Linked DNA regions of Methylomagnum ishizawai. The protein of the gene in region 1 interacts with the protein of each later gene in a pairwise test. Links are inferred from orthologs where the notes say so. Each region holds a gene or a part of one and is shown on either strand. Other genes may lie near its edges.

Region 1 (5,045 bases):
GGCTTGCCCTAAAAAAGTTGCGTGATTTTCCGGTTTTCCGGCCATTTACCAGAAAAACGCGCAATTTTTTTGTATGGATGGATTTGACAGCGGGGCGTTGATATAAATCGATGCCGTAGCCCGGATGGAACGTAGTGGAATCCAGTTACGGCTGGAAATTGGACGGTCGGCCTACCTGCTTAGCGCAGCTTGGCCAACTGTTCCGACAAAGGGCTGGAAAAACGGTCGAGCCGGTTCGCTCCCGGCGGTTCGGCGGGCGGGTAGAACCCGAAATAGGCATAGGTCTTGAACACATCGGCGAAATGCGACAGGCCGAACTCCTTATAAAGCGCCCGGTATTCCTCGGTCTCCGGGTCGAAATCCTTGAGCACGACCTTCCTGATGCGCTTGATTGAATCGTCCACGTTGTTCTCGGTCCGCCCCAACAGCGCGGCGGCCGGGGTCCATCGGACACAGCCTGGAGACCAATATCCACCAGGGGCGCGCCCCCGGCGGCGGTTCCGGCGCAACCGCGAGGCCCGTATCGCCCGCCGCCGGAACGCGGCTTGCATCGCGCGGCCCTTTGGCCCATGCTGCCCTTTATTCCCACAGCTTATCCATCCACGCCAGGCCCGGAGGCCCGCCATGAACCTCAGCTACCAAGGATCACAGATCATCGAGGAACTCGCCCAACGCTACCAAGTCAGCGTGGATGCGGTCACGACCTTGCTACAAGCGGTCGTCAACGGCGGTGGGACCATGGCGCAATTCAGCCACCCCGAACTGGGCGGCAGCGGGCAATGGATGCAAGGCGGCATGGTGATGGTGGGCGATATGTTCAACCAAGCGCTCAAATCCAGGGTCGATGGGCTGTGCTACGAACTCGCCCAGGTCGCGGCCAATCCCGCGTGTTTCGTCCAGGCCGAACGGCCCGCCGCGCCCGGCGCGGCCAGCTTCACCCTGTCCAACACGGGCGGCGGCCACTGGTGGCCCGGCGACCTGGGGATGCCCGCGTCGTCGGGTGCCCAGAACCACGTCCGCTATGCCGTGTTCCCGCAGACACACCGGCTGGCGTTGGACATCGACGGGCGGGTCACGGTCTACGACACCCTGAACCACGAGATTTGGGGCGTGGGCCAGCAGCAGGGTTCCGATGCGTCCCTGACCTTCACCAGCCAGTGGGGCACGGTCAAGATCGCCGACCTGCCGGTCGTTTCCGGCCTGGGCACGGACCTATCGCCACCCGCCCCGTCCTACGCCCCGCCTTTCCCGCCCCAAAACGAAGGCGATATCTTCGCCCAAATCGAGCGATTGGCCGAACTCAAGGCCAAAGGCATCCTCTCGGAGGAAGAATTCGCCGCCAAGAAAGCGGAATTGCTGAACCGGATTTGAAGTTCCGCGCCGGCACCGGCTTATCGGGAATATCCGGTGCCGGATATTCCATCGCCCGCGACGGCGGATTCTTCGCCATACCCGCGATAAAAATACCTGGAACCGGCCCGGCACCGGAACCAAGCCGGAGGGCCTATCCTAATGGATCAATGGGTTGGATGCGGTTTACGGCTACCGTCCCTAGCCACGGGCATAAAAAAACGGGACGCCATCGCATGGGTCCCGCCGGAATGAGGAGGTATGTTAACGCACTCACAACGGCTCCTAAACCAATCGATTACTAGAAAACCGGAGAGTGGTTACAGATTAATTTAAAACCCCCTTTGCCGCAATGCGACAGATTGACGCATTTTCGGAGAGGGTTATCAGGATAGTTTATGCAGGTTATCACAGGGTTTTATGAGGCATTTGCCGCATCCCGGCCCGCGCCCCGCCGCCACCGCCCCGCCCCGACCGCCGCCTAGCGCCACAAAATCCGGCGATCCTTCCCAGTGCCGCTGCTCCAATCTGACGATCCCAGCGCCGATGCCCCAGGGCGGTACGCAATACCGGCCTTCCGTCCGCCACCGTGGCGTCGCAGGCCGCCCCACCGGATGCCCCGCAGCCAAACAGCGGCCCAGGCTTGCCACCTTCCCATCCTAGTCCCGGCCCCGCCTCGATGGCCGACCGGGCCGTTGTTTCATAAAAATCAACAGATATGCGATTAAGACTGGGATTGTGATTGATTTGGAAAGGATTAGACTGTGATCCAACTCAACAGCTTCACGGGTTTCCCCCATGACCACCCTTGAACTGATCTTGATCCTGGCTTTCGTCGGCACGATAGGCGGAACGATCCGGTTCCTGCGCAACAACTATCCGGGCAAGCCCTCGTCCGACTCCTGATGTCCCGTGTGTTCGCTCTCATTCCTCCTCGCTTGACGACCCACCCTCAAAGTGGGTCTTTTTTTGTCCGGCGGATGGCGGGCCGGGATGGACGGCCCGTTGGCGGGGCTTTGCGCGGGGCGCGGTCGGCGGGGACCGGTCCCGTGGCCGGGGGCTTGGGCGCGGCCCGCAGGGCGTAGGCCAGGATCGCGGCGGTCGCGGCGACATTCAACGATTGCACCGCGCCGGAACCGCGCAGGGTGACGATGGCTTCGCAGGCTTCCAAGGTCGCGGGCGGAAGGCCGTCCTCCTCGTTGCCCAGCACCAGGGCCACCGGGCGCGGATCGTTCCCGCGCAGGGCTTCGACCGGCACGCCACCCCGCGCCAAGGCCGTGCCCACCACCCGGTAATCCCGCCCGATGCGCTTCAACCACAATGGCAGGCGCGGGACGCGATGCACGCTCAGATATTCCAACCCGCCCTCGGCCACCCGGTAGGCCGCTTCCGATAAACCCGCCTGGGCCGGATGATCGGAAATCAGCAGGTGCCGGAAACCCAGGAAAGCCAGGCTGCGGGCGATGGCCCCCAGGTTATGGGGATTGCCGACGCCGTCCAGGATGAACAAGGATTCCCCGGCCCCGGCCCAGGTCCGCACCGCCTCGGGATCGGGTTCCGCCAACGGGCGCGGCTCGGCCACGGCCACGATGCCGCCGTGCAGCACGGTCCCGGCCACACGGGCCAGTTCCTCGCCATCCACCAAGCGGTAGGGCCGGTGCGAACGGGCGAGATAGGCGCAGAAATCGCCGACCTTGGGCACCATGCGGTCCTCGTAGAACAAGCGCAGCACCCGCTCCGGCTCGCGCTTGAACAAGGCCGCGACGGCGGGGAAACCGGCGATCTTGAGGGTGCGTTCCTGGGCGGGGCCGTCCGGGGGGGCTTCCAGCCGGGGGTTGGCCGGAGATGAGGAACGGTTCGGGCGGGAGGCGGGTTTGTGGCGGGCGTGGGGGGGGTGGGTCGGTTTGGACACGGGATTGCACGGATCGGAAGTCAAAGGGCGCTTATTCTAATCCAAGCCGCCCGCCAACCGGAGTCCGAACCCCAGCGCCGCCCCGCCTAGCCCCGCAGGGCCATGACTTCCGCGAGGAGCTTCATCTGGTGTGCGTATTGGGGTATTTCCGGGATTTTCCAGGCTTTCCCGGCGAGGCGCGACAACAGGTTGTTCAGCCACAGCCGGTTGGAGCGGGCCTGTTCGACCACAACCCGATAGGCTGTTTGTTCATACGCCATATAAAATCCTTCCAGGAAAACCTCTATCGTCTCCGATTCGCCCAGTAGCTGTATTTCGACATAGAGTTTCCGCGCATCGATATCGAAGTGGAAGTATTTCAACTCGGCGATATCCTTCAACACCTTGTTGGCGACCCATAGGATCATCGGGGTCGGGGTCAGTTTTATCGCCAGTTTGACCACGCTGGATTGATAGCTCATGCGGGTATTTCCGAGGGTTTTGGCCGAACCCAGCGCGCGCGGGGCTCGATCGAGGGGCCAGGCGTAGCGGGTCCGGGTTTGAAAAATCGGTATGCGGAATGGAGCGTTCGGCTTATCAACCGCTTTCCTCCATCTCGTTCCATTCCTGTTGCTGCAATAACTGGTCTTTTTCCGGCTTGCACTTGGCTTCGTCGTTGCCGGTACGTTTGAGGCAGGCGTCGTAAGCCTTTTGCAACTCCGCCTCCCGCTTCAAATAATAATCTTCCGATAAATATTCCTTGCCACCTTTGACAAAGGTGGCGCATCCGGAAACCAGGACGGTCGAAACCGCCAGGATCATGAGGTTTTTCATGGCCTGTTATCAACACCGCTTTCTTAAAAACTGTGATTACGGCACCGGCGCGGGCGCGGCGCGGATTCAGAAGCTGTCTGGCAAAAAGGAATTCATGTAGAGCCAAGCCCCCCGTTGACTTCCAAGGTTCCCCGATAATGAGCTATCCAAGCGACCTCAGCGAGGCCGAATGGTCGTTGATCGAACACCACTTCCGCCCGAAGGACCGGCGGGGCAACGCCAGCAAGCATCCGCGCAAGCGGGTGGTGGAGGGAGGCATCAAATGGCGGATGCTGCCGAAGGACTTCCCACCCTGGCAGACCGTCTACGACCACTTCAGCCGTTGGAACAAGGCCGGGGTGTGGGAGGCCACCCTGGACGAGATCAACGCGCGGCATCGAAAAAAAAGGGCCGGGCATGCTCCCCCAGCTACGCCCTCATCGACTCGCAGAGCGTCAAGACCCAGTACGCCAGCGAGGAGCGCGGGATCGACGGGGGCAAGGGGGTGAAGGGGCACAAGCGCCACATCGTGGTGGACACCCTGGGCCGCCTGCTGCCTGCGCAGGTCCATGCCGCCAACCTGCACGACACGGTGGGGGCGTGCGAGGTGCTGCGCCGGGCGGCGGTCCGGTTCGTCAACGAGAAACTGGGCTGGGTCCTGCACATCTCTCAAAGGATCGTGGACGGGTTCGCCGCCCTGCCGAAGCGCTGGATCGTTGAGCAGACATTCGCCTGGTTCGGCTCGTTCCGCCAGGTGAGCAAGGATTTCGAAACCCTTACCGGCACCGCCGAGAACGTCATCCGCATCGCCATGCCAAGGACCACCCTTGCCAAATGCGTCTGATTTTACCAAGCAGCTTCTGAGGGGGACGGTGGATATCCTGGCCGGGGTCTACGCCACGGGGAAGAAGTGTTCCGCAGACTTCCTCGAAATCATACGGAACTACCGCACCATTCCCGCCATGACTTGATTTCGGGAAGTTATTCGCGG
Region 2 (3,564 bases), 3.6 Mb from region 1 along the record:
AAACCACCCAAAGCCCGCTGGATCGTGGTTTCGTCGATGCCGAGCTCGCTGGCGACGGCGATCACGGCCAGGGAATTCAGCACGTTATGGCGGCCCGGCAGGTTGACCGTGACCTCGAACGAACCTTCGTGCCCGGCCCGCAGCACGGTGAAGCGGCTACGCAGCCCCTCTTGCCGCACCTCGACGGCGCGGACATCGGCGTCGGGACCGAAGCCGTAGGTTTTCATCGGCTTGCTGATGAGGGGCAGGATTTCGCGGACGCCGGGGTCGTCGATACACAGCACGGCCAGTCCATAGAACGGTACATGGTGCAGGAATTCGATGAAGGTGTCCTTCAAGCGCCCGAAATCGCCGGCATAGGTTTCCATATGGTCGCGGTCGATATTGGTGACCACGGCGATCATGGGTTGCAGATACAGGAAGGAGGCGTCGCTCTCGTCGGCCTCGGCCACGAGATAGGAACCTTGGCCGAGCTGGGCATTGGTGCCCGCGCTGTTGAGCCTGCCGCCGATCACGAAGGTGGGATCGAGACCGGCTTCGGCCAGCACGCTGGCGGTGAGGCTGGTGGTGGTGGTCTTGCCATGGGTGCCGGCCACGGCGATGCCATAGCGGAAGCGCATCAACTCGGCCAGCATCTCGGCGCGGGAGATGACCGGGATTTTCTGGCGGCAGGCGGCGTCCACCTCGACATTGGCGCGGTTGACGGCGCTGGACACCACCACGACTTCGGCGTCGCTGACCTGTCCGGCCTCGTGGCCCTGATAAACCTTGGCTCCCAGGCTGGCGAGGCGGCGGGTGCTGGCGTTCTCGCCCAGGTCGGAGCCGGAGACTTCATAGCCCAGGTTGAGCAGGACTTCGGCGATACCGCTCATGCCGGTGCCGCCGATGCCTACGAAGTGGATGCGGCGCAGGCGGCTCATGCCGTATTGTCCCGCGATTTGTTCGGTCAGTTTCATCGGGTCGTGGCGCAGGGTTGGGGAGTGTGATGGGTGGCTTCGAGGCAAATCGCGGCGACCACGCGGGCGGCTTCGGGCCGGGCCAGCGCGGTGGCTTGGGTTTTCATGGTGGCCAAGCGGGCCGGGTCGCCGATCAGCGCCTTGAGTTCGGCGGCGAGCCGCTCCGGGTTCAATTCGGGTTGCGGCAACAGGACGGCGGCCCCGGCGTCGGCCAGATAACGGGCGTTCTGGGTTTGGTGGTCGTCGATGGCGTGGGGATAGGGCACCAGGATCGCCGGTACCCCGGTCGCCGCGAGTTCGCTCACCGTCATCGCGCCCGCCCGGCAAATGGCGAGGTCGGCCCAGGCATAGGCCGCGGCCATGTCCTCGACGAAGGCATCGACCTGGGCCGGAAGTCCATGGCGGGCATACAGGGCTTGGGTTTCCTCGCGCAGCGCCGCGCCGGTTTGATGGCGGATTGCGATGGGCAGGCCGATCCGGGCCAAGGCTTCCGGCACGGTTTCATTCAGGGCTTTTGCGCCCAGGCTGCCGCCCACGATCAGGAGGCGGACGGCTGCCACGTCCTCACGCGGCGGCGTCGCGCCGCCCGCCACGATTTCCCGGCGCAGGGGGTTGCCGACGCAACGCGCCCCCATCTTGGCGGGAAAGCTGTCCGGGAAGGCTTCCAGCACCACGCTGGCCCGGCGGGCCAGCCAACGGTTGGTGGTGCCGGGGATGCGGTTTTGTTCGTGCAACACCAAGGGGATGCCCAGCATCCGGGCCAACAGTCCGCCCGGTCCCGACACGAAACCGCCCATGCCCAGCACCGCATCCGGCTTGACCCGGCGCAGGATGCCCAGAGCCTGCCGGAACGCCCGCAGCAACATGAACGGCGCGGTCAGCTTGCCGCGCCAGCCCTTGCCCCGGAGGCCGGCCACCGACAGCCATTCCATCGGAATTCCGGCGGCGGGCACCACGCGGGCTTCGAGTCCCGTGCGCGTGCCCATCCATACCACGTCGTGGCCCGCGTCCAACAACTCGCGGGCCACCGCCAGCGCCGGATAGACATGTCCGCCGGTCCCGCCGGCCAGGATCATTATGCGCGTGCCCATGTGGACCTGACCTTGGGCGTGCCGGACCAAGTTTCGATGGCCTCGCTGCGTATCCTGAACAGGATCGCCAGCGCCGAACACATCACCATCATGCTGCCGCCGCCATAGCTCATCAGGGGCAGGGTCAAGCCCTTGGTGGGCAGCAGTCCCATGTTCACGCCCATGTTGATGAAGGCTTGCAGCCCGAACCAGATGCCGATGCCATAGGCCAGGAACGCCGCGAAGCGGATGCCCGCCCGTTCCGCCAACTGGCCGATGACGAAGGCCCGCCACACGATCACCATGAACAGGAAGATCACCGCGGTGGTGCCAACCAAACCCAGTTCCTCGCCGATGACCGAGAACAGGAAGTCGGTATGGGCTTCGGGCAGGTAGAACATCTTCTGGATGCTGGAACCCAGGCCCACGCCGTTCCATTCGCCGCGGCCGAAGGCGATCAGCGCCTGGGTCAATTGGAAATCGCTGTTCAAGGGATCGTCCCAGGGATCGACGAAGCTCATCACCCGTTTCAAACGGTAGGCGGCGGTCATGATGAGCAGGACGCCCGCGCCGACCACGGTGCCGATGAGGAGGCCGAATTGCCAGAGCTTGGCCCCGGCCAGGAACAACATCCCCAAGGCCGTCGCCATCACCACGGCGGTCGCGCCAAAATCGGGTTCTTTCAGCAGCAGCAAAGCGGCCACCGACAGCAGTCCCAGCGGGCGGATCATGCCCTGGATGGAATTGCGTACCAGGGGCAGATGGCGGTCGATGAAGCTCGCCACATAGATGGCGGCGATCAACTTGAATACTTCCGAGACCTGGATGCGGATTCCGAGCAGGCTGATCCAGCGGTAACTGCCGTTCACCATCTTGCCGATGCCGGGAATCAATACCAGGACCAACAACACCAACCCGAACAAATACAGGAGCATGGAGTTGTTCTTCCAAGTCTCCAGCTTCACGGAGGCGGCGATCAGGCCGGTCGCGAGTCCCATCCCGATATGCATCAGCTGGTGGCGTGGAAAATAAAAGCTGTCCTGGGACATCTTGTCGCCGAGATGCAGGGAGGCCGAAGCCACCATGACATAGCCGAACAGCAACAGCCCCAAGGAAGCCAACAGCAATAAGGTATCCAGATAGAAGCGCTTATCGCCCCACTGAAAGACCATGCCCTGGCTGCGTACCGCGACCCGTGTTTTCATGACTGCAAACCTCGCACCGCTTCGGCGAACATCCGCCCGCGTTCTTGGTAATCCTTGTACTGGTCCAAACTGGCGCAGGCCGGGGCCAACAGGACGGTATCGCCGGGCCGGGCCAAGCCTTGCGCGGCCTTGACCGCTTCGCGCATATGGCCCGCCCGCGCCAAAGGAATCAGGTCGTGCAAGGCGGCTTCGAGCAAGGGCGCGTCCTTGCCCACCAGCACGGCGGCGCGGACTTTGTCCGCCACCACGGGCCGCAGCAAGTTGAAATCCGCGCCTTTGCCATCGCCGCCCGCGATCAGGATGGCGGGGCGGTCCAGTCCCGCCAAAGCCGCC

Evidence for each region. The genes of interacting proteins can lie anywhere in the genome.
Region 2: the proteins of K5658_RS19720 (region 1) and murG interact in binary tests that used the Escherichia coli proteins (3 or more experiments, as listed by UniProt). The link is inferred for Methylomagnum ishizawai from one-to-one orthologs.

The regions. Positions count from the first base shown.
Region 1 is NZ_AP019783.1:4,358,618-4,363,662, reverse strand. Bases 1,283-4,270 are described here. They hold K5658_RS19720 (TrmH family RNA methyltransferase), read right to left. Parts: upstream 3,263-4,270; coding sequence 2,303-3,262; downstream 1,283-2,302. Other genes in these bases: K5658_RS19710 (DUF3568 domain-containing protein), read right to left, coding at 3,839-4,075; K5658_RS24295 (hypothetical protein), read right to left, coding at 3,349-3,723; K5658_RS19725 (SHOCT domain-containing protein), read left to right, coding at 1,283-1,371. Outside these bases: K5658_RS19730 (hypothetical protein), read right to left, coding at 180-404; more of K5658_RS19725, read left to right, coding at 625-1,282; K5658_RS19705 (transposase), read left to right, coding at 4,416-4,898.
Region 2 is NZ_AP019783.1:725,307-728,870, forward strand. What follows is about bases 1-2,999. They hold murG (undecaprenyldiphospho-muramoylpentapeptide beta-N-acetylglucosaminyltransferase), read right to left. Parts: upstream 2,048-2,999; coding sequence 953-2,047; downstream 1-952. Other genes in these bases: murC (UDP-N-acetylmuramate--L-alanine ligase), read right to left, coding at 1-956; ftsW (putative lipid II flippase FtsW), read right to left, coding at 2,032-2,999. Outside these bases: more of ftsW, read right to left, coding at 3,000-3,231; murD (UDP-N-acetylmuramoyl-L-alanine--D-glutamate ligase), read right to left, coding at 3,228-3,564. UniProt on the Escherichia coli protein: Cell wall formation. Catalyzes the transfer of a GlcNAc subunit on undecaprenyl-pyrophosphoryl-MurNAc-pentapeptide (lipid intermediate I) to form undecaprenyl-pyrophosphoryl-MurNAc-(pentapeptide)GlcNAc (lipid intermediate II).